Regions from separate parts of the Stenotrophomonas sp. 57 genome, predicted to be linked through region 2. Evidence: predicted binding sites of a transcription regulator. Region 2 holds the regulator's gene; each other region holds the start of a gene.
What was found. Region 2 encodes FliA, which starts transcription of late flagellar genes. Its sites were predicted from a motif close to TAAAGTTTNNCNNNCNNNGGCCGATAA; they were not measured.
Positions count from the first base shown of each region.

Region 1: a site for FliA is predicted at 3,248-3,274, ahead of QP512_RS05960 (methyl-accepting chemotaxis protein). Genes of this name have one in related genera too.
Region 3: a site for FliA is predicted at 5,945-5,971, ahead of QP512_RS17810 (methyl-accepting chemotaxis protein). Genes of this name have one in related genera too.

Region 1 is NZ_CP127407.1:1,289,540-1,299,880, forward strand. Features, by position in the region: gene QP512_RS05935 (type II CAAX endopeptidase family protein) at 1-678, shown strand, start outside; gene QP512_RS05940 (hypothetical protein) at 741-1,010, shown strand; gene QP512_RS05945 (hypothetical protein) at 1,108-1,395, opposite strand; gene QP512_RS05950 (caspase family protein) at 1,392-2,381, opposite strand; gene QP512_RS05955 (hypothetical protein) at 2,378-2,746, opposite strand; gene QP512_RS05960 (methyl-accepting chemotaxis protein) at 3,326-5,455, shown strand; gene QP512_RS05965 (EAL domain-containing protein) at 5,575-7,101, shown strand; gene QP512_RS05970 (GntR family transcriptional regulator) at 7,163-7,927, shown strand; gene QP512_RS05975 (hypothetical protein) at 8,719-9,573, shown strand; gene QP512_RS05980 (DUF4145 domain-containing protein) at 9,609-10,304, shown strand.
Region 2 is NZ_CP127407.1:2,097,593-2,107,933, reverse strand. Features, by position in the region: gene flhA (flagellar biosynthesis protein FlhA) at 1-1,579, shown strand, start outside; gene flhF (flagellar biosynthesis protein FlhF) at 1,725-3,353, shown strand; gene QP512_RS09655 (P-loop NTPase) at 3,340-4,227, shown strand; gene QP512_RS09650 (RNA polymerase sigma factor FliA) at 4,224-4,967, shown strand; gene cheY (chemotaxis response regulator CheY) at 5,025-5,417, shown strand; gene QP512_RS09640 (protein phosphatase CheZ) at 5,417-6,022, shown strand; gene QP512_RS09635 (chemotaxis protein CheA) at 6,025-7,836, shown strand; gene QP512_RS09630 (flagellar motor protein) at 7,950-8,690, shown strand; partial or broken gene motD (flagellar motor protein MotD) at 8,692-9,537, shown strand; gene QP512_RS09620 (ParA family protein) at 9,713-10,341, shown strand, end outside.
Region 3 is NZ_CP127407.1:3,877,987-3,888,327, forward strand. Features, by position in the region: gene QP512_RS17795 (TonB-dependent receptor) at 312-2,357, shown strand; gene QP512_RS17800 (hypothetical protein) at 2,418-2,591, opposite strand; gene QP512_RS17805 (DUF2628 domain-containing protein) at 2,808-3,194, shown strand; gene QP512_RS17810 (methyl-accepting chemotaxis protein) at 3,295-5,826, opposite strand; gene QP512_RS17815 (NAD(P)-dependent oxidoreductase) at 6,035-6,928, opposite strand; partial or broken gene QP512_RS17820 (S41 family peptidase) at 7,027-7,611, opposite strand; partial or broken gene QP512_RS17825 (MarR family transcriptional regulator) at 7,611-7,817, shown strand; gene QP512_RS17830 (KGG domain-containing protein) at 8,014-8,313, shown strand; gene QP512_RS17835 (hypothetical protein) at 8,324-8,626, opposite strand; partial or broken gene QP512_RS17840 (TetR/AcrR family transcriptional regulator) at 8,571-8,729, shown strand; gene QP512_RS17845 (VOC family protein) at 8,745-9,095, opposite strand; gene QP512_RS17850 (hypothetical protein) at 9,210-9,410, opposite strand; gene QP512_RS17855 (autotransporter domain-containing protein) at 9,600-10,341, shown strand, end outside.

The sequences.
Region 1 (10,341 bases), 810 kb from region 2:
CGCTTCGTGGAAGGGCGCTCGCTGGCGAGTATCGGGCTGACTGGTCCGACGCCGCTGATAACCTTCCTCCGCGGACTGGCCGTTGGATGCGGCACGATCGCGCTGGTCGTGGTCGCTATTTGGATAACAGGCGGCATGCAGGCGGCGGGCTTGGGTCAAGCCTTGCGGTCGCCCGAGAGTTTGCTGCACATCGGTTTGCTGCTGCTGAGTTTCATTTTCCAAGCGAGCGTGGAGGAAATCATCTTCCGCGGCTGGATGCTGTCGGTGATGGCGCGCAAGACGAATGTCGCGGCGGCAGTGCTTCTCGTGTCGTTCGTTTTCTGCTTCCTGCATTTTAGTCCGCACCAGCCGCCCCTGGTCACGCTCAACACGTTCCTGTTCTCGCTGTTTGCCTGCGCGTGGGCGCTGCGGACCGGCAGTATCTGGGGCGTGATGGGGTGGCACACGGGGTGGAACTGGGTACTCGCGACCGGATTCGAACTGCCCGTCACCGGCATGAACGCGCACTTGCCAGCGCTGCTGGTGGCGCTGCGCCCGCAAGGCGCCGACGCGCTCACTGGTGGCGCGCAAGGGCCGGAAGGTAGTTACCTGTGCAGCGTATTCTTCGTAGCCGCGATCGCGTGGATCCAGTGGCGAAAGACGCGCGGAGCTCAGGGCTTCTCGCCGACCAGCAGGTAACGCCATTGCCGGGGCCGCGAGGTGCTGCGCACCCCGGCGTGCGCCATGTGTTGGCCACGGTGATGATGTGGATGCTGGCGCATAACATTCTGTCCACCTACGTGGCGTCATTTGCATGCAATGCCGGGCTGGCGGACCGGGTGGACGTGCTGCTGGTCTTCGGGGCGGCCGCACCGGAGGGTATTGGCGTGGCAGGTAAGCTGGTGGGACGTCACCTGCGCAGCACAGCGCTGGTATCGCTGGGAACCTTCTTCCTGGCGCTGCAGGTAATGGCGCGCTCGCGTGCATTGCCTTGCTGCGGTGAAGCGTACGGTCAGCTTGCTGCGTACTAGCAAGCGCCGTCTGTGATCAAAGATCTTGGGCCGCTTAGCATGGCAACGCGACCGATGCCCGCGCAGGGGCGTTAGCGTCGCAGCAATGTGCTCTTCCCTACTTGCTTAAGTGAAGAGCCTCCCTTATCAGTGGCAAGTACTTCATGACTTGCTCGCGGTCAGAGCTCTGCTCATCGGGAGTGAGCTCTGCGTATGGGGTCGCAATTTGGCGTTCCCATCTCAACACGAGCTCGGCAGGCAGAACGATGCTGCCATCGTCCCGGCGCTGGCCCTGCTTATGTAAGTAAGCCTGCCAATGGGCCCACCTCTCGTGTTCAATGGAAGCAAGCCGCTCCACCAGATCTTCCATGGCGCGGTCAAGATTTTGGTCGGCTACGTTATTCATATCCGACCTCTTGTCGCCAGTGCCCTATAGTGTTCTCCCAGAGCGGTTAGTCGGACTGACTTCGATTCCATCGCGGCGTGCCACATGTGCGGCGCTCCTTCCGGCACCAGCAGACCGACTCTGTTGTATTTCTGTAAGACTGAGAAAATGGCGGCGTTCTCTGGGTCAGGAGGGGGGATGCCGTTGGGATCCCTTTCCCAGTCGGCGGAACGCTCAGGCTCGAAGGAAGGGTCCAGTTGGAAGGTGGCCCCCTTGCTAGGGAACAGTTCCGAGATTCTCCGTAGGTCGGAAAGTGCAAGGGGCGGCTGGACTTTGCGCAGAGACACAAAGGTCTTTACATTTGTTTTAAAAACAGGGCGCTGTGCCCAAGGTCCCAACGATTGATCCACGTGGGCATAGACGCCGCCTGGCGTCACGTCACCAACTAGGTTGGAAGCCGCTCCTCCCAGCGCATCAACAAGGAGGGAAGTGAAGACGCCAGCGCCGTCTTCTTCTGTGGCGTATTGCTCAGCCGTAGAAGCAGTCAGGATCGTGACGCCATCGCTGATTTCCGCGACGCGCTGATTCAATGCTGCCCCGCCTGCGACCCCACTATGGCAGCTGTCCAAGATGATGACACGGTTGGCCATTTTGGACCGGTTGGCCATCGTCATGATTTCTGAAAGCGGCAGGCCATCGTGTCCGGTATGGATCTCCGACGAGCACAGGTAGCCGCCGGTTTCTTCGATGTGTCCGTGGCCTGCAAAATACAGCAACGCAACTTCCCCCTCCCCAGCAAACAGCTCTTCAATCGCAGAGCGCAGTTCCTCCCGGGTCACTGAGTCGCCAGGCCCAGTCGCCGTTAGATGCCGGACGCCAAAGTTGGGTGACCCGTCAGCATGCCGATCTAGCATCGCCTTGACCGCAAATGAGTCATTGACGCATCCATGAAGGTCAGAGACGTGAGCGTAAAAGTCCACGCCCACCACCAAGGCTCTCCGCGTCACAGCGTGTCGATCCAGTCTTCGAGGTTTGCCCAGGTCCAGGTCATGGTGCTGACGCCGGCAAGCGCGGTCCTATCGTCCTTGTAACCCCAGATCCCTTTTAGCGGCACGCCTTCCGCCTTAGCGCAGGTAATTTCCCACTTCTGTCCGCTAGAGGTCAGCGAGTTCGCCGACACGATCGCCAAGACGCCATCTGAACGAAGAATTCGAGTGCGGACCTTCTTTTTCCACTCTTCGTCGTAGGCATCTTTAACTGACATGTCGACGTATTCAAAGGGCGTCTTTGTGTTGAGCGACTGTCCTTTGAGCATGTCTCGAATTGCAACGTCTTCGATTGCGAAAGCGACAAAAACAACCTTTTTGGCCATGACGATTCATCCTGATCGAGATAGGTCTAAGATTTGTGACGCACATCACATGGGCATTCATACCACGGGTCGGCTACATGATCATGGTGCGGCGCACCAAGCTATCTACTAGGGAAGTTTGTTGGCATCCGCGTTGAGGCCGGCACTGCCCGACAACTCTTGACTGGGGTAGGGAAAGGTAAAAGGCAGCGGCGAGAGACCGTGACCGCAGTGCTTGTCCCGATCTTAGCTTTGCCCGATTCACGCAGGGACGCGCGAAGCAAAACCTCCGCTAGCTTGACGGTGCATGTTCCAAGCCAATCCCGTGTCGCCTCAACCTACCGTGGATAAACGAAAGATACATGTCCCTTCAAATTTCGATAGTTGGTCGCTATCGGGCGACAAATCCTGTCTCCTAGGTGGAGGTCTGTTGTCTGAAATGGCGCTATTTGTGGTCAAAAGCGGACATTTGCCTGCTAAGTGAGCCCATTTCTGCGAATTGGCCGCATAAATGGGGCGCATTAAGGTTGTTCTGCGTGGGGCCGATCACTCGCTCGCCGACGCTGTCGGCCAGGAGCTTGCTCCTCCCCCATGAGAGGTATGAATGTGAAGAATTTCTTGATGCGGTACAGGGTCGGCACCCGATTGGGTGCGGCCTTCGTGGTGTTGATCGCGGTTGCGATGTCGATCATGGCGTCTGGCCTTTGGGCGCTGTCTCGCGCCGAAACCGGCATGGACTCCATTGTCAAAGTGAGCATGGAGCGCATCCGGCTCTCCAAGGTGATGGCCAGTGCCAACATGCAGATCAGCATTTCATTGCGAGATCTGATCATGATGCAGGACAAGAAAGTACAAGAGTCCCTAGTGGAGGGAATCGCGGAGCAGAGAGCTATTTACGATACGGCTCGGGACGCTCTGTATGCGACGCCTGCCGATGAAGAAGGCAGAAAGATTCGTGGTGTGATTACAGAGAAGATGCTTGCCTCGCGCCAAGTGAACGAGGCAATTGTCAACGCAGCAACGCGCGGCGACGTGGCGACGGCAACGAAGCTGCTGAATGAAGGAGATGCGCTGCTCGACGAGTGGCAGGCGGCCATCTTCACCAACGCAGAGCTTCAGGAGCGGTTAGCTGACGCAAGCTACCGTGACGCTCAAGCCGTTGCTTCAAGCGGCCGCAAGATGTTGGTCGCCGCTGCGATCTTGGCGGTCCTGCTCAGCATCGCACTGGCAATCGCCATCACGAGGAGCCTGACCATTCCACTGCGCGAGGCAACCAAAACCGCAACCGCCATCGCGTCGGGCAACGTTGAAAACGCTATCAAAGCGGAGGGCCGTGACGAGACTTCTGCATTGCTCGGAAGCATGAGGTTGATGCAAGAGCGCATCAAGGGTCTGATTGCGGACCAAAGGGCAATGGCATCCGCTCAGGCCGAGGGCCGGACGTCGTACCGCATCGATGAGTCCCGCCATCCCGGCGCGTTTGGTGAACTGGTCGGCGATACGAACGGCATGGTTGAACGCTCCAACGCAGTAACGTCGCAGATCGTGAGCATCGCCCAGCACTATGCCGTCGGGGACATGGGCGCTCGTATGCCGGAACTTCCAGGGGATCAGGCCGCCATTACTGAGGCCATGGAAACCACACGCAAAAACATGCTGGCGATCAATGAGGAGATTCGCCGACTGGTCCAGGCGGCTGCAGCGGGAGACTTCTCTCAGCGCGGCGCCGGCGATGGCTTCAGCCACAGCTTCCGCGAGATGATCGACAACCTCAACCAAATGTTCGATGTAAGCGATAAGAGCCTGTCGGACATCGCACGGCTGTTGGAGGCTGTCGCTCAGGGCGATTTGACTTACCGCGTTTCGGGTGAGTTTGGCGGCGTGTTCGCCACGATGCGCGATGCAGCGAACTCCTCGTCAGAGCAGTTGGGCCAGATCGTTCGCGGCATCCAAGACGGTGCCGGCGTAATCCGCGTGTCCGCTTCGGAAGTAAGCAAGGGCAGTTCCGACCTGTCCCGTCGCACCGAGCAGCAGGCGGCCAACCTGGAAGAGACAGCCGCATCGATGGAAGAGCTGACGTCCACGGTGCGCCAGAATGCAGATCACGCCATTCAAGCCTCGAAGCTAGCGTCTGACGCTGGCGACTTGGCCATGCAAGGCGGGCGTGCGGTTGATCGCGTGATGGAGAAGATGGTGAAGGTGGAGGCTTCGTCCCAGCGCATCGCCGATATCACCACCGTCATCGATGGCATCGCTTTCCAGACAAACATTTTGGCACTCAATGCCGCAGTTGAGGCGGCTAGGGCCGGCGACCAAGGTCGAGGCTTTGCAGTGGTCGCGAGCGAAGTGAGAACGCTGGCACAACGCAGCGCAGAGGCAGCCAAGGAAATAAAGCAGTTGATTGAACGTTCGGTACAGGACGTGGTGGACAGCTCTAGAGAAGTGCGTGAGACGGGGGCGACGATCCACCAGGTGGTGGGGAGCGTCCAGCGTGTCCGCGACGTGATCAAGGAGATATCGGCGGCCTCTCAAGAGCAAACCGCAGGCATCGAGCAGGTCAATCAGGCTGTGATGCAAATGGATGAGGTGACCCAGCAAAACGCCGCTCTGGTGGAAGAGGCCTCGGCTGCGGCTGGAGCGGTAGAAGAACAGGCCGTTGGGCTGGCCCAAGCGGTTGCATTCTTCAAGGTCAACGCAGAGTTCCGCCCCCGGTTGGTTCACGCCAGCTGAATCCATCCCCGCTGGACGCCGGGCGACCGGTAGGCCCTATCCATGAGGAATAAATGCGCAAGCCTTCCGCCAGGTGGCGATCGTCACGTCGAGCTCTGCACCTATCAGCGCCATACCTTATGGGCACTGCGGTCGTCCTGCTTACTCTTGGAGCAGCCCAGCTGGCAGTGACCGAGCGGGCCAAAGTCGACCTGGCGAACTACACTGCCGGGCTGCTGGTGCATGCAGAGGATGTGGCACGTGCAAGCGTCGATGGTCTCAACAAGGTGCTGCGGATCAGCGCAGAGCCCTGTAGCCAAAAAGATCTGGCCGAGTTGCGGCTCATCGCCTTTTACTCCCGCTACATCAAAGACGTCGGGCGGGTTGTCAATGGCCGGCTGCTTTGTACCGCAATGTGGGGCCGCCTGCAGACGCCTGTTGAGCTCGCTCTGCCTCACCGCATGGTGCGGGGCTATTCACTTTGGCGGAACGTACCCGCTGCCGGAGACGACCGTATAAAGGTGGACCTTGCGTCTTACGGGAATGCCATCGTCACGACGGCGCCCACTGCGTTTGATCGCGTATCCATGCCGCTTGGCAGCATTGGCGCGCTGGTGATCACCCGTGACGGGAAGCACCGCTTCCAAAGCTTCGGAGATGCGACTGACCTGAAGTTGGGCGATGGCGGTTCGGCCGCGCCCTCGGCCGGTCACATATCAACTCGCGCCTGCAGCAACGAGTTCGACATTTGCGTTGTGTCTCAAGCACAGGCTGGAAGCCTTTGGGATCAGCCTTTGTGGACCGTCGCTGCCATATTCGCCCTCGCTTTGGTTGGGGGAGGGGGGCTGGGTGCGTTGGCGAAAGCTTCTCAGGGACGAGGAGTAGCGCTTAATCGCATGCTTGCGCGGGCAATCCGGCAAGGCGATATCGATCTGGTGTACCAGCCACTGCGTCGCTTGTCAGACCGCCGAATAGTAGGCGTGGAGGCCCTGGCACGGTGGCGGACCTTGTCCGGCGTTGACGTGCCACCAGACACCTTCGTACCTATGGCGGAGCAACAGGGGCTCGGAACGGCGCTCGCGAAGTTGGTGATAGTCAAGAGCTTGGAAGAGATGGGGCCACGTCTACGTAGGGGGGATGGCTTCTACACGAGCATCAACTTGTCCGCCCAGGACATTCTGGACAGTGGTTTGAGACATTTCCTGATGGAGCAAACCCAAGCTTTCGGTGTTTCGCCAAACTCCGTAGTGTTGGAGCTTACGGAGCGCTCAACCGCATCACATCAGGAGCTTGCCGATGCGTTAGGAAGACTGGAGCAGGCCGGCTTTCGTGTGTATCTGGATGATTTTGGGACGGGTTATTCCAACTTTGCTTACTTGGCAGACTTGCCCTTGGCAGGACTGAAGATGGATCGTCGGTTTACCCTGGCTATGGGCACGCTATCGCCGGCCAGCAACGCAGTCGAAGCCATTTGCGCGCTGGCCAAGGCGCTCAGACTCCCTCTTGTCGCCGAAGGAGTGGAGACAGAGCTGCAGGCGTTGGCCATACACCGGCTCGTTCCCCAAGCGGTCGGGCAGGGCTGGTTGCTAGGAAAGCCGTGCAAGGCCGACTCGCTACCTGAAGACATCCTTGAGCTCAACAACAGTGGCGATCCAGCGCCCGTCTGATGAGATCAGAGGCGGGCTGGCCTCTAAGACTAGCGCGCAAAGAAACGGAAAGAGATACGAAGTGTCCATCCCTGATAAACCACTGAACTCCAACAGCCATTCCAAGCCGCTCTACTACGTGCTTGCACAGTCGCTCGCCAGCGATATTGAAAGTGGAGCGTTGGCCGTCGGCAGCACGTTGCCGTCGGAAAAGAGCCTCACCTTTGTACATGGAGTGAGTCGCCAAACCGTCCGCCAGGCTCTTGCATTGCTGAGATCGCAGGGGCTGATCGCGTCCAGGCCTGGCGTCGGGTCCATGGTGCTGCCTGCACCACAGGGAGCGGAAGCTTTCGCGCCGATCACGTCCGCTGGCGACCTTCGCGACTTTCTTGGGAAAACCGAGCTTCACCAAATCTCCTTGGGTCCTATCACCGTCAACGAGCGGCTTTCAGAGGTGCTGGAATGCCGAAGGGGCATCCAGCTCTCGGAGGCGTGCTTCTTGCGGCGGCGCTCTCAAGCCCCTTTGCCCATGAGCGTCTTGCGGATCTATCTGCCGCCCCAGTATGCGGCAGCGCAGATCACGCCTGACGTCGCTCGTGGGCCGATCTATCAGAACCTGGAGCGCATGTTCGGCATTGCTGTGGCAGAGGTCCGCCAGGATGTGACGGCGACGGTCCTCGATCAGGACACCGCGCGGCTGCTACAGGCAGCGCCTGGCGATCCGGCGCTCCAAGTGGTCCGCTTCTACTACTCGGCTACGGGCCAGCCGGTGGAGGTCACCGTCGGTCATTACCCCAGTTCTCGCTATCGCCAAAGCGTGCGCTATGCACTCCCACCGACGGAGTAATCATCACCGAACCCGTGGGTCCACAGTCGCAGCTCTTAAGGTCACCTTGATGTAAGCGCAGTGCCTGTCCTATTCGGTGCTACGAACAGTGGCCATACATGTCCGGGCAACCTCGCAGATCTGATCTGAATCTCCAGCCTGCAGCAATGAAGTTCGTGCCCGGGGATCTATACTAGGTCCGTGGGATCACTGATCCCCCCTTCTTGGTGCAAACATCGGCGCACAGGGAGGCGCAGTTCGAGTCCTGTTTTGGGTTGCAGGCTTCCCTGGTGGTCGATGCGTATGTCATCACTAAGGAGCTGAATATGACTTCAAACACACACATTGATTACGTTGTTCCACACGCAGAAGACGAAGGGCGCACGGATGCTTGTACGGGTCCGCATGCAGTGTTCGACGGTCAGCAAGCCGAGGAAGCGAGCGAGGCGCACGGATGGCGCTTCGGTTTGTCCGTCCGCGGGTGGTTCAGAAGTATCCTGTGGTCTGGTTGGTTGTTGGCGTGCCTCTCGCGGAGCCCAGTTGGGGAAGAGCTGCAACCCAAGTTGAAGGACGAATGCGCTTCACTGTGATGTCGTATCCAAGGGGAGGCTGGAAGGTTAGATTCCTTCCCTCCGCGCCAATTCACGAGGATGCCCGTCTTGGGTAGCCTCCGGCCATCGCGTCGCTTCTGAGCGCCGGTGCCAAACACAAGTGCTCAGCCTGGCTAGCCAGGCTGTGGAGTGGCCCGGTAGCGTGTCGCGCTTGGCCTCGCCCAGCCCACCGCGACACGTCTCCGCCAAGGCAGGTCGCTTATGCTCAAAGACTCCAATCCGCTCAAAACTCAGACCGCGCACGACGACTACCTCCTTTTGCGTGACTTCTTGGCCGACGGGGGAACCATTGACCGCGTGCTGTCGGCGGCTTGGGCGGTCGAGCGGGAGCTGAAGGAGATGCCCGAGTCCGACGAGGCACGCAGGGCGCAGGATCTGGCCGCCATGCTCGGTTATGGGTTGTCCTCGATTGATTACGTCGAGCTCGACAAGAAGCTTGACGCGCTTAGGCGGGATTTTGATGACAAGGCAGCCGAGGGCATGCCCTTGTGTGATCGCGTTGATCGCTGGGCGACCATCGTCCTTTCCGCCGTCTCGACGTTGGAGAGCTGCTGCGAGTATGACCCGGGCCCGATTCCTAATCAGACGGGCATTCAGCGGTTCAAGTTCCTACTGGCCTTCCCATGGCTGTCCGAGCTCCAGAGGCTGAGCGACGCTCGCCAGGATCGCGAGGCATACGACGTCCGATCAAAACGCTGCGAAGCAATCGCGAGGATTCTTCGAGAGAACCTCGCCGAGGGAAGAGGTCGAGCGCACTCGATGGTGCAGCGCCGGTTCCGGAACGATGTGGTCGTTGATAGGCAGCTGAACAACTATCAGATTGTCGAGGGGAAAACGGGGGCATACGTGGAAGCTCTCGGGGAACTGGACGCGATCAGCGCCGACGAAGTCGACCAGGCGGTTGAACGACTTTCTATGTGGAGTTCTTACACTGCGGGGTGGTGGAACCGGTTCAATCAAACCCTCGACCACGCCTACGCAACCCATGCGCGGTGCTTGGTCGCCGACTCCCAGTTTTGGCGCGAGCAGATGCAGCCATTGCTCGAGACCGAGTAAAGCAGCGCTTCGCTTAGCACAATCAATTTCTCAACATGACCTCAAAAGAACCCATCAAGCTGGAAAGCTGCCCCTGTCGACGTTGCAGGCATATCACCAACCATGAGGTGATCCATGAGCACACGGAGCAGGGCGAAGTCCCCGATGATGTCGCACTGAACTGGACGCACGAGTTCCAGACCGTTCGCTGCATGGGGTGCGGTACTGTTGCCTTCCGCATGGCCACTGGCACGAATGAAAACGTGGAGGAGGTGCGCCAAGGCGAGTGGGAATACGTGCCAGACGTTGAGATCTTCCCCACTCCCAACTTGGGCAGGGCAGCGCTCGAATCCTCCTATCTGTTGCCAACCAAGGTCGAGCGCATCTACTCGGAGACTCTGGCCTGTCTCAATGCGTCCAACGCGGTGCTCAGCGGCATTGGCATCCGTGCAATCGTTGAGACCGTCTGCAAAGATCAAGGCGCGGTTGGCAAAGACCTCTATCAGAAGATCAACGATCTTAAGGATCGCCGAGGATTGACCGATGCCGGCGCCACCATCCTCCACAACCTGCGCGTCCTGGGCAACAATGCTGCACATGAAGTAGCACCGCACAGTGTTGAAGAGTTGACATTGGCCATTGAGGTCATCGATCACTTGCTGCTTGGCGTCTATGTCCTTCCCAAACTGGCCAAGCGGACCTACTGCAGCGGAGAGGACGAGTCCGAACCCCCGCCACAAGAGCCTGTGTAGCGGCATCTGTTGGGCTGGCCGAGGTGCCGGTCCCCTG
Region 2 (10,341 bases):
GCGTGAAGAAGCCAAGCTGCGCCGTGAAGAAGTCCGCGAGGAAGCCGACTTCTACGGTGCAATGGACGGTGCCAGCAAGTTCATCCGCGGCGACGCCATCGCCGGCATCCTGATCCTGTTCATCAACATGCTCGGCGGCCTGGCCGTGGGCGTGCTGCAGCATGGCATGCCGTTCGGCGATGCCGCTGCCACCTACACCCTGCTCTCCATCGGTGACGGCCTGGTGGCGCAGCTGCCGGCACTGCTGGTGTCCAGCGCGGTGGCGATGCTGGTCACCCGGGCCTCGCGTTCCCAGGACATGGCCCAGGCCATGACCGGCCAGGTGTTCGGCCAGTACCGTGCGCTGGCGATCACCGCCGGCATCATCGGCGTCGTTGGCCTGGTGCCGGGCATGCCCAACGTCGCTTTCCTGACGCTGGCCGCGATCCTCGGCTTCATCGCCTGGAAGGTCTACCGCAAGGGCAAGACCGCCGCCACCGATCCGGCAGCGGGAGGCAATGACGCCGCCGCGCTCAATGCGCTGGGCCGCCCCGCCGCGCCGGCACCGACCGCCGAACTGAGCTGGGACGAGCTGCGCCCGGTCGATCCACTGGGCCTTGAGGTCGGCTACCGGCTGATCCCGCTGGTGGACAGCAACCAGGGCGGTGAACTGATGGCGCGCATCAAGGGCGTGCGCCGCAAGCTGACCCAGGACGTTGGCTTCCTGATTCCCTCGGTACACATCCGCGACAACCTGGAGTTGCCGGCCAATGGTTACCGCGTGCTGGTGCACGGCGTGCCGGTGGCCACCGCCGAAATCCATCCGGATCGCGAGCTGGCGCTGGATCCCGGCAGTGCACTCGGCGCACTGGAAGGCATCGCCGGCAAGGACCCTGCGTTTGGACTGGACGCCACCTGGATCCAGCCGCACCAGCGCGCCCAGGCCGAAACGCTGGGCTACACCGTGGTCGACCCGGCCACCGTGGTCGCCACCCACCTCTCGCACCTGATCCGCGAGCACGCGCCGGAACTGCTCGGACACGAGGAAGTGCAGCACCTGCTGGCCAACCTGGCCAAGAGCGCGCCCAAGCTCGTCGAAGATCTGACGCCGAAGGCGCTGCCGCTGTCGGCGGTGGTGCGCGTGCTGCAGAACCTGCTGGTCGAGCGCATTCCGATCCGCCAGCTGCGCAAGATCGCCGAGGCACTGGTCGAACACGCGCCCAACAGCCAGGACCCGGCCGTGCTGACCGCCGCCGTGCGCACCGCACTGGGCCGCTTCATCGTGCAGGAGATCGCCGGAATGTCGGCGGAGCTGCCGGTGTTCACCCTCAACCCGCAATTGGAACGTGTCTTGCAGGAGTCCACGCAGGGCAACGGCGCCGCGCTGGAACCCGGACTCGCTGAGCGACTGCACCAGAGCCTGGCCGAATGTGTCAGCAAGCAGGAAGCCCGCAACGAGCCCGCGGTCGTGCTGGTACCTGGCCCGGTGCGCGCCGCGCTGGCCCGCCTGGTCCGCCACAGCGTTCCGTCGCTGTCGGTCCTGGCCTACAGCGAGGTGCCGGAGGACAAGCGCCTGAAGCTGGTCGGAACGATCAGCTGACGCCGCCCTCCGATGCGCCAGAAAACAGACACCACTTTCGAACCAACGCAACAGACAGACACCAAGGGGAACCCGCACCGTGCAGACCACCGACCACCCGAGTTCTCCTACCGCCACCCCGCCGTCTTCGTCCCGTGACCACAGCATGAAAATCAAACGATTCGTCGCCGCCGACATGCGCTCGGCCATGAACCTGGTGCGCAAGGAACATGGTCCTGACGCCGTGATCCTGTCCAACCGCCGGATCGAGGAAGGCATCGAGATCGTCGCCGCCGCCAACTACGACGAGAGCGCCGTGCAGCGTGCGCTGGAAGCCTCGCGCCGTGATGTCGCACCGCCGCCGGCCCCCAAGCCGCGCACCGCCGCCGATGCCGTCATTGCCGCAGTCACCCGCCGTCGCAGCAACACCCCCGCTCCGGAACCGGTTGCCGCGACCACCTCTGCCGTGGCCGCCCTCGCCCGCGCCGCGGTCGGTGCCACCGGCCGCACCCTGGACAGCGCCGACGAGATCGTGCCGACCCGCGGCAGCACCGGCTTCGCCGCGACCCTGGCCCGAGCTGCCGTCAACGAACCGGCGCTGCCGGAACAGATCTTCGCCCCGTTCGCCGAGGCCATCGTTGCACCGGCACCGGCACCGGCCGCCAGCGCGCCAGCCAACCGTGCCCGCTTCCAGATCGACCCGCCGCACGAGATGCATCACGAAAGCGCGGCCCCCGCCGTGCAGCCGCCGCCACTGCCGGGCGCGGCTCCGACCGAAGCACAGCCGGAGATCGCCGCCAGCGAACCGGCAGTGGCCGACGCCGTCATCGAAACCTCGCCGGAGCCTACCCTCGCCCCGGCCCCGGTGCTGACCGTGGTCGCCCAGGACGACGCCGAGATCCGCCAGCTGCGCCAGGAAGTGGCCGGCATGCGCCAGGTGATCGAGCGCGAGATGAACCGCTTCACCGACGAGCGCCTGCGTGGCTGCCCGGTGCGCGCCACCGCGCTGGATCTGATGGACGAGTACGGTTTCGACGCCGGCCTGGCCCGCGACGTGGCCATGCAGATCCCGCTGGAGACCGAAGCCCACCGTGGCCGTGGCCTGATGCTGGGGCTGATCTCGCGCAAGCTGCCGATCGCCCCCGTCGACCCGCTGGAGGAAGGCGGCGTGATTGCCCTGGTCGGCCCGACCGGCGCCGGCAAGACCACCACCATCGCCAAGCTGGCCTCGCGCTTCGCCGAGAAGCACGCGCCGCGTGACGTGGCCCTGGTGACCACCGACACCACCCGCATCGGCGCCCGCGAGCAGCTGTACGGCTACGGCCGCCAGCTCGGCATCGCCGTGCACGAGGCCAACAGCGGCACCGACCTGGACCAGCTGCTGGAACGCCTGAAGGACTACAAGCTGGTGCTGATCGACACCGCCGGGCTGGGCCCGCGCGACCGCGCACTGGCCGCCCAGCTGCAGTGGCTGCGCGCCGCCCGCCAGGTCCGCACCCTGCTGGTGCTGCCGGCCAACACCAGCTTCGGCGACATGGACGAGGTGGTCCGCCGCTTCGGCGCCGCCAACCTGCAGGGCCTGGTACTGAGCAAGCTGGACGAGACCGGCCGCTTCGGCAACGCCCTGTCGGTGGCCGTGGACCATGCCCTGCCGATCACCTGGGTGACCGATGGCCAGGACGTTCCGGACGACCTGCACCGGGCCAGTGCAGCCAATCTTGTACTTCGCCTTGAAGATTTGCGCCGAGCGGCCGATATGCCCTGCAACCCGGAGTTGAACCATGCCGTCGCGTGAGTACGCCAAGCTGACCAAGACCTTCCCGCTGTCGGCCACCCGCAGCGAGCCGCTCGGCCCTGTGCGCACCATTGCCGTGACCGGCGGCAAGGGCGGCGTGGGCAAGACCAATGTCTCGGCCAACCTGGCCGTGGCACTGGCCGGCATGGGCAAGCGCACGCTGCTGCTGGACGCCGACCTTGGCCTGGCCAACATCGACGTGATCCTGGGACTGAACCCCACCTTTACGCTGGCCGACCTGGTCGCCGGCCGCTGCTCGCTGGACGACGTCATCGTCGAAGGCCCGAATGGCGTGCTGGTGGTCCCGGCCGCGTCCGGCCGCCGGCACATGGCCGAGCTGGCCCCGGCCGAGCATGTCGGCCTGGTCAACGTGTTCTCCGAACTGGAACGCGAGCTGGACATCATGGTGGTCGACACCGCCGCCGGCATCACCGACGGCGTGCTGACCTTCTGCCAGGCCGCGCAGGACACCGTGGTGGTGGTCTGTGACGAACCGGCTTCGATCACCGATGCCTACGCACTGATCAAGGTGCTGTCACGCGAGCGCGGCGTGGACCGCATCCAGGTGGTGGCCAACATGGTGCGCGATCCCAACGAAGGCCGCGTGCTGTACGAGAAGCTGACCCGCGTCTGCGAGAAGTTCCTTGCCGATGTCTCGCTGAACTACCTGGGCTGCGTGCCGCAGGATGACTGGCTGCGCCTGTCGGTGCAGCGCCAGCAGCCGGTGGTGAAGGCTTATCCGTCCAGCCCGGCCGCGCTGGCGATCACCGAGATTGCCCGCCGCACCGCCCGCTGGCAGGCGCCGACCGAGCCGCGTGGCGGCGTCGAGTTCTTCCTCGAGCGCATCCTCAAGCAGCGCGGGGTGGCCGCATGAAAGGCGCAGCCCAGTACCGGGAGGTCCAGCGCTCGGCAGCCAACGAGGTCATCGCCCAGCACTCGGATCTGGTGCGGCGCATCGCCCACCACCTGGCTGCGCGGTTGCCGGCCAGCGTCGAAGTGGACGACCTGATCCAGGCCGGCATGATGGGCCTGATCGAAGCCTCGCGCAGCTATGACGCCGACCAGGGCGCCTCGTTCGAGACCTATGCCTCGATCCGCATCCGTGGCTCGATGATCGACGAGATCCGCCGCGGCGACTGGGTGCCGCGTTCGGTGCACCGCCGTGCGCGTGACGCCGCCGCCACCATCCGCCGCCTCGAACAGAGCAGCGGCCGTGCCGCCAGCGCCACCGAAGTGGCCGCGGCGATGGAGATGCCGTTGCCAGAGTACCTGCGGTTGATGGAAGACGCCGCACGCGGCCAGGTGCTGAGCCTGGAATCGCGCATCGAGGACCAGGGCGAGCTGGACACCGTCGCCCAGGGCGGCCCGACCCCACAGCAGGTGCTGGAGCGCGGCGAATTCGGCCGCGAGCTGGGCAAGGCCATCGGCCACCTGCCCGAGCGCGAACAGCTGGTGCTCTCGCTGTACTACGAGCAGGAGCTGAACCTGAAGGAGATCGGCGCAGTGCTCGGCGTGAGCGAATCGCGGGTCTGCCAGATCCACGGCCAGGCGGTACTGCGCCTGCGGGGCCGACTGAAGATATTCGAGGCGGTCGACGCCGGCCTTGAAGAATGAACATCCCCGAGGCGGCTGCCCCCGGCCGCCCGGAATGAACAACAAAGGAACTCTGCTTTGAACAAGAACATGCGCATCCTGATCGTCGACGACTTTTCGACCATGCGTCGCATCGTCAAGAACCTGCTGGGCGATCTGGGCTTCACCAACACCGCCGAAGCCGAGGACGGGCATGCCGCGCTGTCGTTGCTGCAGAGCCAGCCGTTCGATTTCGTGGTCACCGACTGGAACATGCCGGTGATGACCGGCATCGAGCTGCTGAAGGCGATCCGCGCCGACGCCAAGCTGAAAACGCTGCCTGTGCTGATGGTCACCGCCGAAGCCAAGCGCGAGCAGATCATCGAAGCGGCACAGAGCGGCGTCAACGGCTACATCATCAAGCCGTTCACCGCGCAGACGCTGGAAGAGAAGCTGGGCAAGATCTTCGAACGCCTGGCGGCCAGCGCCTGATGGATACCACGGTCGACAGGAACGCCCTCGCCCTGCGCCTGCAGGAAGCCCTGGACGCGCTGGAGTCCGGTGACGAAGCCGCTTGGCGGCAACGCATCGACGGACTGGTCGCGCTGCGCACGCAGCCGATGATGAGCGGCCTTTCGCGGCTGGCCCGCGAGCTGGGTCAAGCGCTGGGTGAACTGCCGACCGTGCCGAGCGAAGCCGGTGAACTGGACGACGCCTGCGCACGCCTGGACCACGTGGTGGCGATGACCGAACAGGCCACCCACCGCACCCTGGACCTGGCCGAGGAATGCCGCAGCCTGACCGAACAGCTGCGCGCCGAAGGCCTGCAGCCCGGCCAGGACGCGCAGCTCGAGCGCATCCGCCACAACCTCACCGAAATCGCCCTGACCCAGAGCTACCAGGACCTGACCGGACAGATCATCCGGCGCGTGGTCGGCATCGTGCGCCGCGTACACGAAGGTTTCGGCGCACTCGGCCTGCCGCCGGAACAGCATCGCACCGACCCGGAACTGGCCGGGCCGGCATTGAAGGGACTGGACCGCCACGCGGTCTCGCAGAACGACGCCGACGACCTGTTGTCGGATCTGGGGCTGTAACCATGAGCGCGGTATCCGACGACATCACTGCCGATTTCATCATCGAGGCACAGGAAATCCTGGACCGCCTGGGCGAACAGCTGGTGTCGCTGGAGCAGGCGCCGCAGGACAGCGAGCAGCTCAACGCGGTGTTCCGCGGCTACCACACGCTCAAGGGCGGCGCCGGCTTCCTAGGCGTCACCGCCATGGTCGAGCTGTGTCACGCCGCCGAAGAAGCACTGGGGATCGCGCGCGCCGGGCAGGCCGTGCTGCAGGCCCATCACTTCGACGCCGCCCAGCAATCGCTGGACTACCTGCAGTCAATGCTCGACGCGGTGTCGTCGGGCACCGAACCGGGCTACGCCCCGCCGGAGCTGATCGCCCAGTTCGACATGCACGGTGGCGGTACCGCAGCCCCGAGCGCCGCCGCACCGGCTGCCGCTGGCGGCGACCTGATCACCGAAGACGAATTCGAGGCCCTGCTCGACCAGCTGCACGGCGGCAACGCGCCGACTGCGGTCGCACCGGCGAAGAAGGCCGACGATGGATTGATCAGCGAAGACGAGTTCGAAGCCCTGCTCGACCAGCTGCATGGTGGCGCCGCGCCCGGCAGCAAGCCGGTCGCTGCCCCGCCGGCGCCTCGCCCAGCGGCCGCCGCTCCGGCAGCCAAGCCCGCCGCCAAACCGCTGGCCGAAGCCGAGCACACCGTGCGCGTGGATACCAAGCGCCTGGATGCGATCGTCAACCTGATCGGCGAACTGGTGCTGTCACGCAACCGCCTGAAGACCCTGCGCGCACGCCTGCGCGATGAGGAGCTGGACCGCGCTGTATCGACGCTGGACATTGCCACTGCCCGCCTGCAGTCGGCGGTGATGCGCACCCGCATGCAGCCGGTCGGCAAGGTGTTCTCGCGCTTTCCCAAGGTCGCCCGCGATGTCGCCCGCTCGCTCAAGAAGGAAGTGGACCTGGAGCTGATCGGCGCCGAGACCGAGCTGGACCGCAACCTGGTCGAAGCGCTGGCCGATCCGCTGGTGCACCTGGTCCGCAACGCCATCGACCACGGCGTGGAAATGCCCGAGCTGCGCGAGGCCCAGGGCAAGCCACGGATGGGCCACGTGCGCCTGTCCGCCCAGCAGGAAGGTGACTACGTCAGTATCGAGGTGCAGGACGATGGCGCCGGCATCGACCCGGAAAAGCTGCGCGCCAAGGCGCGCGAGAAGGGCCTGATCGACCCGGAAGCCGCCGCCCGCCTGAGCAGCGAGGAGTGCCTGCACCTGGTGTTCCTGCCCGGCTTCTCGACCAAGCAGCAGGTCACCGATATTTCCGGCCGTGGCGTCGGCATGGACGTGGTGCAGTCGCGCATCCGCGAACTGAGCGGCCAGATCCAGATCCAGTCGGAACTGGGTCGTGGCAGCCGCTTCCTGATCCGCGTGCCGCTGACCCTGGCGATCCTGCCGACCCTGCTGGTGCAGGCCGGCGAGGACGTCTATGCGCTGCCGCTGGCCCGCGTGATGGAGGTGCTGCACGCGCCCCGGACCTCGCTGGGATGGTTCGATGGCCGCGCCGTGCTTGATCGCCGCTCGCACACCCTGCCGCTGGTCGATCTGCGTCAGTGGCTGGATGTGACGCCGGCCGCCTCGACCCTGCTGACCATCGTGGTGCTGCAGGCCGGCGAAGCACGCTTCGGCCTGGTCGTGGACCAGGTGCGCGGACGCGAGGAAGTGGTCATCAAGCCCCTGCCGAAGGCTCTGCGCGGCCTGCGCGGTTATGCCGGTGCAACCTTGATCGGCGATGGTCGCATGGCGCTGATCCTGGACGTGGACGGGTTGAGATGACCCCCGTCGTGGTTGCGCCGGGCCATGCCCGGCGACGCGGAAAACTGTGAACTCCGTTGCACCAGATTCTCCCGGTGTCTCAAGTCCCATTCATACAAGCCGATACCGGAACCATGGATAGACTCAGCCTCATTGGACTCTTTCTCGCCCTGGCCTCGCTGGTCGGTGGCAGCATCCTCAAGGGCGCCGGCCTGGCGTCGCTGTGGTCGCCTGCGGCGTTTGTGATCGTCATCGTCGGTACCGTGGCCGCGATCCTGCTGCACACCTCGCCGGCCGTGTTCAAGCATGCGTTCAAGATCGTGCGCTGGGTCGTGCGCCCGCCGCACAGCGATCGCCGCGAACTGATCCAGCAGATCGTCGAGTGGAGCAACATCGCCCGCCGCCAGGGCCTGCTGGGCCTGGAATCGCAGGTGGAAGCGCAGCAGGACCCGTTCCTGCGCAAGGGCCTGCAGCTGCTGGTGGACGGCGTCGAACCCGAATCGATGCGGCACATGCTGGAAATCGAACTGGGCAGCCAGGAACACCAGGACCAGGCCGGCGCCAAGGTCTTCGAGGCGATGGGCATCTACGCGCCCACGCTGGGCATCATCGGCGCCGTGCTCGGCCTGATCGCGGTCATGAAGAACCTGGCCGACCCGAGCAAGCTGGGCCACGGCATCGCTGCCGCGTTCACCGCCACCATCTACGGCATCGCCTCGGCCAACCTGCTGTTCCTGCCGATCGCTGCAAAGCTCAAGAGTGTGATCTCGCACAACACCCGCGACCGCGAGATGGTCATCGAAGGCCTGATCTCGATCGCCCAGGGCGAGAACCCGCGCAACATCGAAACCAACCTCTCCGGCTTCCTGCACTGACATGGCCCGCCGCAAGCACCACGAAGAGCACGCCAACCACGAAGCATGGGCGATCCCCTATGCCGACCTGATGACGCTGCTGCTCGCCTTCTTCGTGGTCATGTACGCGATCTCCTCGGTCAACGAGGGCAAGTACCGGATCATGGCCGACGCACTCACCGATGCCTTCGGGGGTGCGCCGCGCACGATCAACCCGGTGCAGGTCGGCAACAAGCAGGTGCAGGGCGGCGGCTGGGACAGCCCCTCGGTGATCAAGTCCGGCACCAAGATCGGCCCGTCCGCGCCGGCGCCCTCGCACGACCCGACCCTGCTGCCGTCGATGGCCTCGCAGATGCGCATGCCCGTGTCGGTGCACAACCAGGAGCAGATCGCCCGCGCCGAGCGCCAGCTCAACAGCATCGCCGACCGCCTCACCGCCGCGCTGGCGCCGCTGATCGACCGCGGCATGATCAGCGTGCGCCGTACCGAGCTGTGGATCGAGGTCGAGATCAACAGCGACATCCTGTTCCCGACCGGCTCGGCCGCGCTGGACGTGCATGCACGTCAGACGCTGGCCAGCCTGGCCGAGGTGCTGCGAGACGTGCCCAACAGCGTGCGCGTGGAAGGCCACACCGACAACGTGCCGATCGCCACCGCCACCTTCCCCTCGAACTGGGAACTGTCGGCCGGGCGCGCGGCCAGCGTGGTCCACCTGTTCGCCGACCAGGGCGTGCAGCCGTCGCGGCTGGCGATGGTCGGCTACGGCCAGTTCCGCCCGCGCGAAGACAACGACAGTGCGCAGGGCCGCAACCGCAACCGCCGGGTGATGGTCATCATCCTGGCCGACACCTCGCATTCGGTGGATCCGCTCGGCCAGCGCCTGAACGCAGCCACCGGCGCCACCGACAGCACCGCAACCGAACAAGCCGCCGCAACTCCGGCCAGCGTCCCCACCTCCCCCATCGCACCGGTGAAGTTGCCACCGGTGCCGGCTGGCAGCCGTGTCGGCGCCGCCGTTCCCCCGGCAATGAAGGAGTAAACCGATGCGCATCTGGGCAGTCGCCAACCAGAAGGGCGGAGTCGGCAAGACCACCACCACCCTCGCCCTCGGCCGCGGCCTGGCCGCCCTCGGCCATCGCGTGCTGCTGATCGATCTCGATCCCCATGCCTCGCTCAGCCGCGCCTTCGGCGTACCGGTGGACCCGCCGCCGGCCGGCGTGCTGGAACTGTTCGGCGCCCCGCCAGCAGATCTCTCCAGCCTGTGCCATGCCAGCAGCATCCAAGGGCTGGACTATGTCTGCGCGCAGTCGGCGCTGGCCACGCTGGAGCGCCGCAGCGCCAACCAGCCCGGCCTCGGCCTGGCCCTGCAGAACGCCTTGGCGCGCCACCAGGGCCAGCACGACTACATCCTGCTCGACTGCGCACCGACGCTGGGCCTGCTGATGATCAATGCACTGGCTGCGGCCGACCGCCTGATCATCCCGACGCAGGCCGAGCCGCTGGCCTTGCATGGCCTGGATGGCATGGTACGCACCGGCGAGATGGTCGAGCGCTCGCGCCGCCGTCCCCTGCCGATCTCGATCCTGCCGACCCTGTTCGACCGCCGCACGCGTGCCGGCAACGAATCGCTGCGCACCATGCAGGACCGTCACGGCGCACGCGTGTGGGAAGA
Region 3 (10,341 bases), 1.8 Mb from region 2:
CCAGTCTAGGGCGCCGGATGTAAGCCGAGTGCGAAGGTCTACGCCGGGATTTATCCCCATTCAGCAAACAGCAGGCGACGCCGCGCCCTGCGGCGCGATGTCGCTTCTTTGCATGGCGTACTGGATCGTAACAAACGCGAACGGTTATCATTTCATTAACCAGGCAGGTCACCGTCTTCCGGACGGCTGAGACCCACCCAGCTGCGCCGGCCCGAACCGAGCGCCCTACGACCCATGGAAGGGGGGCCTGCCTGCTTGTCTGCGCGCGCCCGTCGCTTCCATCCGGTCCCTCTCATCCGATGGAAGCCGTCATGTCCCAGCTGTCCCGTTCCCGTTCCGCGCGCCTGCCGCGCACTCGCCTGGCCAGTGCCCTGGCCACCGCCTGCCTGCTGACCGTGCCCGGCCTTGCCGCCGCCGAGGCCAGCGCCGATGCCTCCACCAAGGACCTGGATACCGTGGTGGTGACCGCTTCGGGCAACCAGCAATGGATCAAGGATGCGCCGGCCAGCATCAGCGTGATCAGCCGCGAGGACATCGCGCGCCAGCCGGTGCACGACCTGGCCACCCTGCTCAGCCGTGTGCCGGGCGTGACCGGCGGCCTCAGCGCCGTCGGCGAGCAGTCCAAGATCAAGCTGCGCGGCATGCCGTCCAACTACACGCTGGTGCTGGTGGACGGCAAGCGCATGGGCAGTTCGGCGTCGACCCACTACCGGCCGGACCTTGGCCGACAGGACCTGAACTGGATTTCGCCCGACCAGATCGAGCGCATCGAAGTGGTGCGCGGGCCGATGTCGTCGCTGTACGGTTCCGATGCCATGGGCGGCGTGATCAACATCATCACCCGGCGCATCGGCGATGAATGGAACGGCAGCGCGACGCACAGTTATACCCGCCCCGCCGATGACAAGCGCGGTGACACCCAGCAGATCGGCGCCACGTTCTCCGGCCCGCTCGGCGAACGCTTTGGCCTGCGCGTCGGTGCCAACAGCATGCGCCGCGACTCGGACCAGTCCAACGGTGGTGTCTACGGCAACGCCTACGCCGGCGAGAAGGATCGCAATGTCGACGCGCTGCTGCAGTGGACGCTCAGCGACGCGCAGGAACTGTCGCTGGAAGCCGGCCATGGCGTGCAGCAGGCCTTCATCGACGCCTCGCTGGAAAAGCAGGATGAAGGCGCCTGGGGTGCCAGCGAACTCAAGCGCAGCTCGCTGGCGCTCAACCACGATGGCAAGTGGAGCTTCGGCAATTCGAAGATCAGTGCGTACTGGACCAAGTACAAGAACGACATCGGTGCTACCGGCCGTTCCGAAGCGACCGATACGATCATCGAAGGCAGCCTGACCACGCCATTCACCCTCGGTGTTGAACATCAGTTCGCCGTGGGCGGCCAGTGGAAGCGCCAGGAGCTGACCAACACCGACACCATCGGCCGCGCGCCGATCGACTATGCCGGCAATGCCGTCAGCGGCTCCGATCTGGAAGTGGATACGTGGGCCCTGTTCGTCGAAGACGAGCTGAAACTGCACCGCACCCTGGCGCTGACCCTGGGCGCGCGCCTGGACCATCATGGGAAGTTTGGCGGCCATGTCAGTCCGCGCGCCTACCTGGTCTGGCACCCGGCCGAACAATGGACGATCCGTGGTGGCATTTCCAAGGGCTTCCGCGCGCCCAGCCTGACCGAGAACTCCGCCACCGCCGCCACCCAGTCCGGTGGCCGTGGCTGCACCTCGCTGATCCCACTGGGCTATACGCGCGGCGGCTGCTACATGGCCGGCAATCCGGACCTGGACCCGGAAACCAGTACCAACCGCGAGATCGGCATCAGCTTCGACAACGACCTGGTCGATGCCGGCCTGACCTACTTCCATACCGACTTCAGGAACAAGATCGAGTACGCCCCGCTGGGCAGGTTCAACGGCATCTGGTGGACGCGCATGAGCAACGTGCAGCGCGCGCGCACCAGCGGCATGGAGGGCAACCTCAATTTCCGCTTCGGCGAGCACTGGCGCTGGCGCACCTCGGCCACCTGGATGAAGGAAGCCAAGAACCTGACCACCGGCCGCAACCTGATCGACACACCGGAATTCTCTGGTTATTCGTCGCTGGACTGGACGCCCGGCACGGTGTTTTCCAGCAGCCTGTCGGCGCAGTACACCGGCAAGCAGACCGGCACGGCGACGACCTTCCTCAAGGCCTACACGCTGTATGACCTGACCGCGGCCTGGAACGTCAACGAGGTGCTGACCCTGCGTGGCGGTGTCAGCAACCTGGCCGACAAGAAGCTGTATGCGGAAGGCTCCACCGACTACTTCGTGGCCGGGCGCAGCTACTTCCTCAGCATGACCGCGCGGTTCTGACCAGCAGCATCCGCCGCGATCGCGCTGGCGACGGGCCAGCGCGATCGGCGGTGTTGCGGATTACTCGCTTTCCAGTGCGGCGGCCGGCGCCGCGCTCTGCACAGCCGCCGTGCGTGCACGGTCCATCGCTACCGCCAGTTGCTGGCGTGCGAGCAGCTGTTGTGCCTGCACCACTTCAGGTGTCGGCAGGAGCACCGGTCCCGGTGCGTTTTCCGGTGTAGCAGGTGTGGTCATGCAGCCTCCATGGACATCCCGCCGCCGCACGGACTCAGCGGGTGCGGCAGCGGAACTGCGCACCCTATCCTAAAAACAAGGCGGGTGGGTGACGGTGCGCCCCTGCGCCGCACCACCATGCAGGATAGAGCGTCACATTTCCGACGCTGCAGGGTGGATTCCTGAACCGGCCGCACCGTATCATGTAAACGTTTTCCCACAAGGACGTGTACGTCAATGAACACAGTCGACCTCTCCCGCTTCAGCCCGAAGTGGCAGTTCCGCTTCAACTTCTTCCAGCAGCACGGCGCACCCAAGGAACCGGGTTTCAAGCAGGCCTGGAAGGCGTTGTCCTTCGGCGACCGCCTGAAGGTCAACATCAACTTCTTCGCCTTCTTCTTCGGCTTCATCTACCTGCTCATCCTGGGCATGTGGCGCAAGGCACTGGTGGTGATCGGCATCGGCATCGTGCTGACCATCGTCTCGCTGTTCCTGCCGGATGTCGTCGCGCGTCCACTGTTCATCGCCATGAACTTCCTGGTTGCTTCAAGCACCAACTACAGCTACTACCTGGAGCAGGTGAAGGGTCGCGCCAGCTGGAACCCCTTCGAAGGGATGTTCTGAACCCAAGCCGTCACCGGACCTGGATCCGGTGCGCTGTGACCGGCTGAAACGAAAACGCCCGGCCTTGGCCGGGCGTTTTCATGTGTGCGCGTAGCGGACCTCAGGCCGCGCGGCGTGCCACGGCCACCGGCTCGGCCTGCAGGCGGAAGCGCGAGACCGCCACCGCCAGTTGCTCGGCCTGCTCTTCCATCGCGCGTGCCGCAGCGCTGGCTTCCTCCACCAGCGCGGCGTTCTGCTGGGTAGTCTCATCCATCTGCACCACGGTCTGGTTGACCTGCTCGATGCCGGCTGACTGTTCGCGAGAGGCGGCCGAGATCTCGGCCATGATCTCGTTGACCCGCCCGACCTGGCCGACGATCTCCTGCATCGTGCGGCCGGCGCCGTGCACCAGCTGCGCTCCGGCACCGACCTGGGCCACCGAAGCATCGATCAGCTCCTTGATTTCCTTCGCGGCACCCGCCGAGCGCTGGGCCAGCGCGCGCACCTCGCTGGCGACCACGGCGAAGCCGCGGCCCTGCTCACCGGCCCGCGCGGCTTCCACCGCCGCGTTCAACGCCAGGATGTTGGTCTGGAACGCGATACCGTCGATCACCGAGATGATCTCGGCGATGCGCTGCGACGATGCTTCGATCTGCTCCATCGTCTGCACCACCTGGCTGACCACCTGGCCACCTTCGCTGGCCACGCCCGCTGCGGAGCCGGCCAGGGTGTTGGCCTGCAGCGCGTGGTCGGCGTTCTGGCGCACGGTGGAGGTCAACTCCTCCATCGACGCGGCCGTTTCTTCCAGGTTGGCCGCCTGCTGTTCGGTGCGGCGCGACAGGTCGCTGTTACCGGCAGCAATCTCACCCGCCGCCAGGCGGATGCTGGCCGCCGACTGCTGGATCTGCCCGACGATCCCCGTCAGCTGCTGCACGGTGCTGTTGGCATCATCGCGCATCACCGCGAACACACCGTGGAAGTCGCCCTGCATGCGCGCGCTCAGGTCGCCTGCGGCAATCGCGCGCAGCAGCGTCGACAGCTCGGCCAGGTTGTGGTCGCTCACCTCCATCATGGTGTTGAGGGTCTGCACCATGCGGCGGAAATCGTGGTCGAAGCGCAGCGCATCACCGCGCACCGCGAAGTCGCCGGCGGCCGCCGCAGCCGCCAGTTGCTGGATCTGCTCATTGATCGCGGCCAGGTTGTGCTTGGTGGTGGCCATGGCGGCGGTGAACACTGCCTTCTCGCCCGGCAGTGCTTCCATGTCCACGCTGAGGTCACCTACGGCGTAGCGCTGCATCACCTCGACCAGGCGCTGGGTGACCGCATTGCTGGAGGCCACCAGCTGGTTGCTGTCGGCCACCATGCGGCCGTACTCGCCCGGGAACGCCGAGGCGTCCATGCGGTAGCTGAGCTCGCCGGCATCGTGGCGGCGCGCCATTTCCGCCTGCGCGGCCATCACGGCCTGCAGCTGGCCACGCATGCCCTGCATCGCCTCCAGCAAGCGGCCCACTTCATCGTTGCTGCGTGCCGGCAGCGTGCTGTCCAGCTTGCCGGCGGCCACGTCGCCCGCCACGCGCACGGCTTCGGCCAGCGGGCGGATCGCCAGGCGGCGCAGCAGCACGTAGACACCGGCGCTGAGGGTCAGCGCGGCCACCACGCCAACCAGCAGGGTCAGCCACAGCAGCTGGCGGGCCTCGGCAACGATCACCGCATGCGGCATCACCACGCCCAGCGCGAAGCGCTGCGGGGCATCGCCCACGCGCAGCGGCACGTACACGCGTACGTTGCCGGCCGCGTCCGGGGTGAAGGCTTCAAACCTGCGGTCGGCGGCAATGTCGGCCAGCATGCTGCGGGTCAATGCGTCGCTGCGCGGCTTGCCGATCTCGGCCGCATTGGCCGATGCCAGCACTACGCCCTTGGGCGAGAGCAGTTCGACGCGGCCAGCGCCCATCGGCGTCAGCGTCGCCAGATGCTTCTGCAGCGCCGCCAGCGAGAAGTCCACGGTGAACACACCGAGGAACGTGCCGTTCTCCACGATCGGCGTGCTCAACGTGCTCATCAGCACCTGCTGGCCGGCGATGTCGTAGGCGTAGGGCTCGCTGACCTTGGGCAGCTTGTCGCGGCTGGGCACCACGTACCAGTCGGCCGAACCGTCGGCGGCTTCGGTGTAGTCGGTCATGGTCGACTGCTGCGGCTTGCCGTCGTGCCAGGCCCAGTAGCTCATGTAGCGGCCGCTGGCATCGTGCATCTCGGTATTGGCGAACTCGGCATCCTTGCCATCGAAGGCGTTGGCCTCCCACATGGTGCTCTTGCCCAGCCATTCGGGGTGGGTGCGCAGCTGCTCGCCAATCACCGCGGCCAGGCTGGCGCGGTCGGGAACGTCGCCGCGCGCGCGCTGGGCCAGCACGGCTTCAACCATCGCATCGTTGCTGGCGAAGGCGGTGCCCAGGTCGGCCGCGACCTGGCGCGCCTCGGCATTGGCCTCGCTGGTCATGGTCTGGCGCGAGGCATCGATCAGGCTGGCGCTGGCCTGGCGATAGATCAGGAACGCCGTCAGGCCGAAGCACAGCAGCGCGATGACGGCGGTACCCAGCATCAGCTTGTGGGCGATGCTGCCCGGGCGGCGGGCAGCGGCGGAACGGGAAGAAGGCATGGAAGGATCCGCAAGGCAGTTCAGGACAACCGGCACCGCAAGGGCACCGCGCAGGCGCGCGATCCATCGCGCAGGCTGCCGGCCGCCGGGGACCGCCCGGCGCTGGAAGCGCACCGGGTTAGCGGCCGCCAGCCCACCAGGTTGAGGCGCCTGGCGTGCACATTCCTGAATCCGCTCAGGGACGGGCCAGAAACCCGTCCCGTCTCCCCTACTCGGCCACCCGGTCCCTGATCCACTCCGCGCGTGGCAACACTTCGATGCTGCCTGAGGCGTACTGCTGCAGCACGTCGTCCGGCCCGAAGCGCGGCTGCCAGCCCAGCTCCCTGCGGATACGGGCACTGTCGTAGACGCGATCGACGCTCAGCGGCAACGGCCAGCCACGGCGCTCGAACTCGGCCAGCAACTGCGGCACGCGCCGGGCCAACACGTTGCGCGGCTGGGTGGCCAGCTCCAGGCAGTCCTCGCGCCGGAACGGTGTCGCCGCGCAGGCGATGTAGCGGTCGAAGGCCGCGCCCTCATCGAGCAGCAACGCCGCATGCGCGCTGGCCACGTCACGCGCGTCAATGCCGCGGTGCAGGCGGAACATCGCCATCCGCTCCGGCGGTTCCGGGAAGCAGCGCCCCATCCGCAGCACGCGCACACTGAACTCCGGCGCAGCGGCGGCTTCAGCCAGGGCCTCGGCCTGCAGTTTGGTGCGGTGGTAGATCGTGCGCGGCAACGGCTCGGTATCCTCGTCGATCCATCGGCACCCCCCCGCCACCACGGCATGGCCGTACAGCGCCGTGGTACTGGTCAGCACGAAGCGCCGAGCACCGGCTTCGCGCGCCGCCTGCAGCAGGTGCGCAGTGGCGTCCACGTTGATCTGCTGGAACACCGTATCCGGTACCAGGCCAACGTGCGGGGCATGCAGGGCCGCGGTATGGATGACCGCGTCGACGCCCTGCACCGCGCGTACGACGGCCTGATGATCGGTGACATCGGCAATGATGCGCGTGGTGGCAAACGGGCTGCGATCCAGGCCCACCACTTCATGGGCAGCCGCCAACGCACCGAAGATCGCGCGCCCGATCCGCCCGGAACTGCCGGTCAACAGAATCTTCATTGAGTCCATTCACTCGAAGCGCCCGGGAACTACCGGGATGCCTCGATTCTAGGCATGCTGCATGTCATCTGCGATAGGGCGGTGTTGCAGATGTGCGTTCATCCTGACGACTTCGAGGGCGCCAGCAACTGCCGTGCGATGAACAACGGATCATCGCCACCTGCAACATCGGGCGTCACACCGGTGCGCTCCCAGTTGCCGCCGGTACGCAGGTTGATGGGCTGGCGGTCCGGAATGCTGATCTGATAACCGTCCGGCAGCAGCACAGGATCATCGAACATATGTGCGGCGCCACCACTGCGGCCGCCGACGATGCGCGCACGTCCCAGGGCCTGCAGCGAACAGGCAACGAACTCGGCCGCCGAGCCGGTGCGGCGGTCGATCAGCACGACCAGCGGCTTCAGGTACAGCGGCAGGCTCACCGGCGGCAGGGGTACCGCCGTGCGCTGGCCGCGATGCTCAACGGCCTGCACCTGGGTGACGGTGGGCTGCAGCAGCGTGCGTACCAGCAGGTCCGCGCTGCCGTCGTCACCGCCGCCGTTCTGGCGCAGGTCCAGCACCAGGCCATCGGTGTCGGCCAGCAGGGTGAACGCCGCCGCCAGCTTGGGGCGAGCCAGATCGAGCGGATAGAAGGTGCTCAGCCGCAGGTAGTCGATGTTGCCCTCCAGCACCCGCACCTCGCGACAGCCGCGAACGCATCCTGCAGTTGAGCCCGCTTGCCCTGCAGGCACTGCCGGCGCTGCAGGCGCAATGGCAGGCCACCGCACGTGCCGCACGCAGCCTCGATGCGGATCTCGGACAGTCGTTGGAGCAGGTGCTGCGCGATGCACTGCAGGCGCTGGAGCAACGACCGATCGCGCAACGCCTTGGCGACGCCCGTCGGCGCTGACACAGCGCCGTCTCGATGACGCCCCGCGTCTTCGCTGATGCCTGCCGCAGCGTTCGCCTGAATGGCGCCGCCATCAACCAGGTGCGCACATCGCGTGAAGGCCACGACCGCGATGGCGACCTGGACTTAGCACGCGTTGGCCAAGCATGGGCGCCGTCGCCGACCACGGCGCCACCCATGCAGCAGGAGACTTCCCATGACTGAGCAGAATCACCGCTCCAACCGGGGCTTCGCCTCGATGGACCAGGCCAAGCAGCGCGCGATCGCTGCCAAAGGCGGGCGTGCCGCGCATGCTTCCGGCAATGCGCATGAGTTCAGCCCCGACGAGGCACGCGCGGCAGGCCGCAAGGGCGGCGAGGCGATCAGCCGTGATCGGCAGCACATGGCCGCGATCGGACGTGAAGGTGGGCATGCCCGCCACGCCAATGCCCGCCAGCAGCAACAGCAACAGCAAGCCGGGCATGGCGCAGAGGATCCACATCACCAGCAGCGGTGATACCGCGCCCTCAGGCCGCGGCCCGTCGACGGTACAGTTCCGCAGCCACGAGCAGGACCAGCGTGCCTGCCACTGCCATCGCCCAGGCGAAGCCGGCGGCCATGGCACTGCGATACCCGGTAAGCACCTGCGGCGCGGCGTGCAGCGAGCCCGGGCGCAGGATGAGATCACGCGCCTGCGCAACAAGCCACTGCTGACCTGGGGCCTGCGCGGATGCGGCGAACTGCTGCACGGCGTGTTGACCCATCAGGCTGCCCAGCAAGGCGAGGATCCAGGCCGGCGTGCACGGCGGCACCGATGACCTGATCGCCATGCCAGCGCAGGATGCAGAGGCCTTCATCGCAGCGGTGGTGGGCGATTGCCTGCGCATGGTCGGCGTTCCGGCAGCGCCAACGCGCGGCGGCAGACGACGCTGAAGCGACGCTTCCCGCTCAGGCGTGAGCGAGGATGTTCAGCAGCCGCCCGAAGGGATCGCGGACGAAGAAGCGGCGCACGCCCCAGGGTTCGTCGGCCGGGCCATACTCCAGCGCGACACCAGCCGCACGCATGCGCTCCAGCACCTGCTGCAGGTCGTCCACCTCGATCGACAGGTCCGGCACCGGCGTGCCGGAACCGCCCTCACTGGCAAAACTGACCTGCGCCAGTGCACTGCCCTGCCCGCCATGGGTGACGATCCAGCCATGGTCCATCACCACTGGCATGCCGAGCAGCTCGCCGTAGAAGGCAGCGGCCCGTTCGGGTTCCGGTGTGGCGATGTTGGCAACGATGCGTTTGACGGCCATGACATTCCTCACCATGAAGACATGCCGAGCCTACCGTATCGAGGCTGGCACCCTCGGCGGAAACAGAAGAGCCCCGCCGATGGCGGGGCTCCCCCACGGCTCAATCGGCGCGACTCACACGCCCATGCACAGATCGACCACGCAGGTGTTGTACGCCTGCTCGCATTCCCCAGCATCGGCGCTACTGGCCAGGCACATCTGATAGGCCCGCCAGCACGGCTTGTCGCAAGGCTCTACCGGCCCCGCCACTGCCACCGAACCGGTACACGCCAACGCGAACACCGCCACTGCGATCACCTTCCTGATAACACGCATCGACATCACTCCCTGATAAGCCTGGTGAGCCCAGGCCGGCTCACGGTAGCCGGGGAGCCGGGAGGCCAGGTGAATACCCGTGTCACGCCACCTTAACGCGTTCATAAAAATTCCTTCACATCACTGGGGGTGATCGGCGCGCTGCGGGGTTAACGGCGTTGTTGTCCGTCAACCAAGGAATGTTGTCCGATGAATCACCCGCTGCACGGCCGTTCGTCCCACTCCCGCTCCCCGCTGCACAGCCGCCTGGCGTTGGCCGTAGCCAGTTCCCTGTTGCTGGCTGCCGCGTTGCCCGCCATGGCCAGCGACTCACTCGACGCCTGGCAGCAGCAGCGCCAACTGCAGGCCGCGTGGGCGCAGCCCGCGTCGCTGGCAAGCTCGCCGGCCGGCGCGAACCGGGTGGCCGCAACGCCCGCAGCAGCAGCCAGCACCACCTCGATCCTCGGTAATCCGGGTGATCCGGCCAGCTGGCGCACGGAAGAATTCAACGCCGACTGGGGCCTGGCCGCGACCCATGCCGACGACGCCTACGCGCGCGGCCTGACGGGTACCGGCATTCGCCTTGGCGTGTTCGACAGTGGCACCGGCCTGGATCATCCGGAGTTCGCCGGAAAGAACCATCGCAGCATCCACATCGCCGACGTGCTCGCTGATGGCACGCGCTGCACCAACACTGCACAGCTCACGGGTCCCGGCGCCTGCTTCTCCAGTGATGGCGACGACGTGCAGGTCAGCTACGTCGGGTTCAACGCAAACGTCCCCCAGAACATCCGCGATCTGATCGTGGCGGGTCCCTATGTACAGCCCGGTATCGGCTACGAAGTACACGGCACCCATGTGGCCGGCACCATTGCCGCCAATCGCGATGGCAACGGCATGCATGGCGTCGCCTTCGGGGCAGATCTCAGCGTCGCCCGCCTGTTCTTCAACA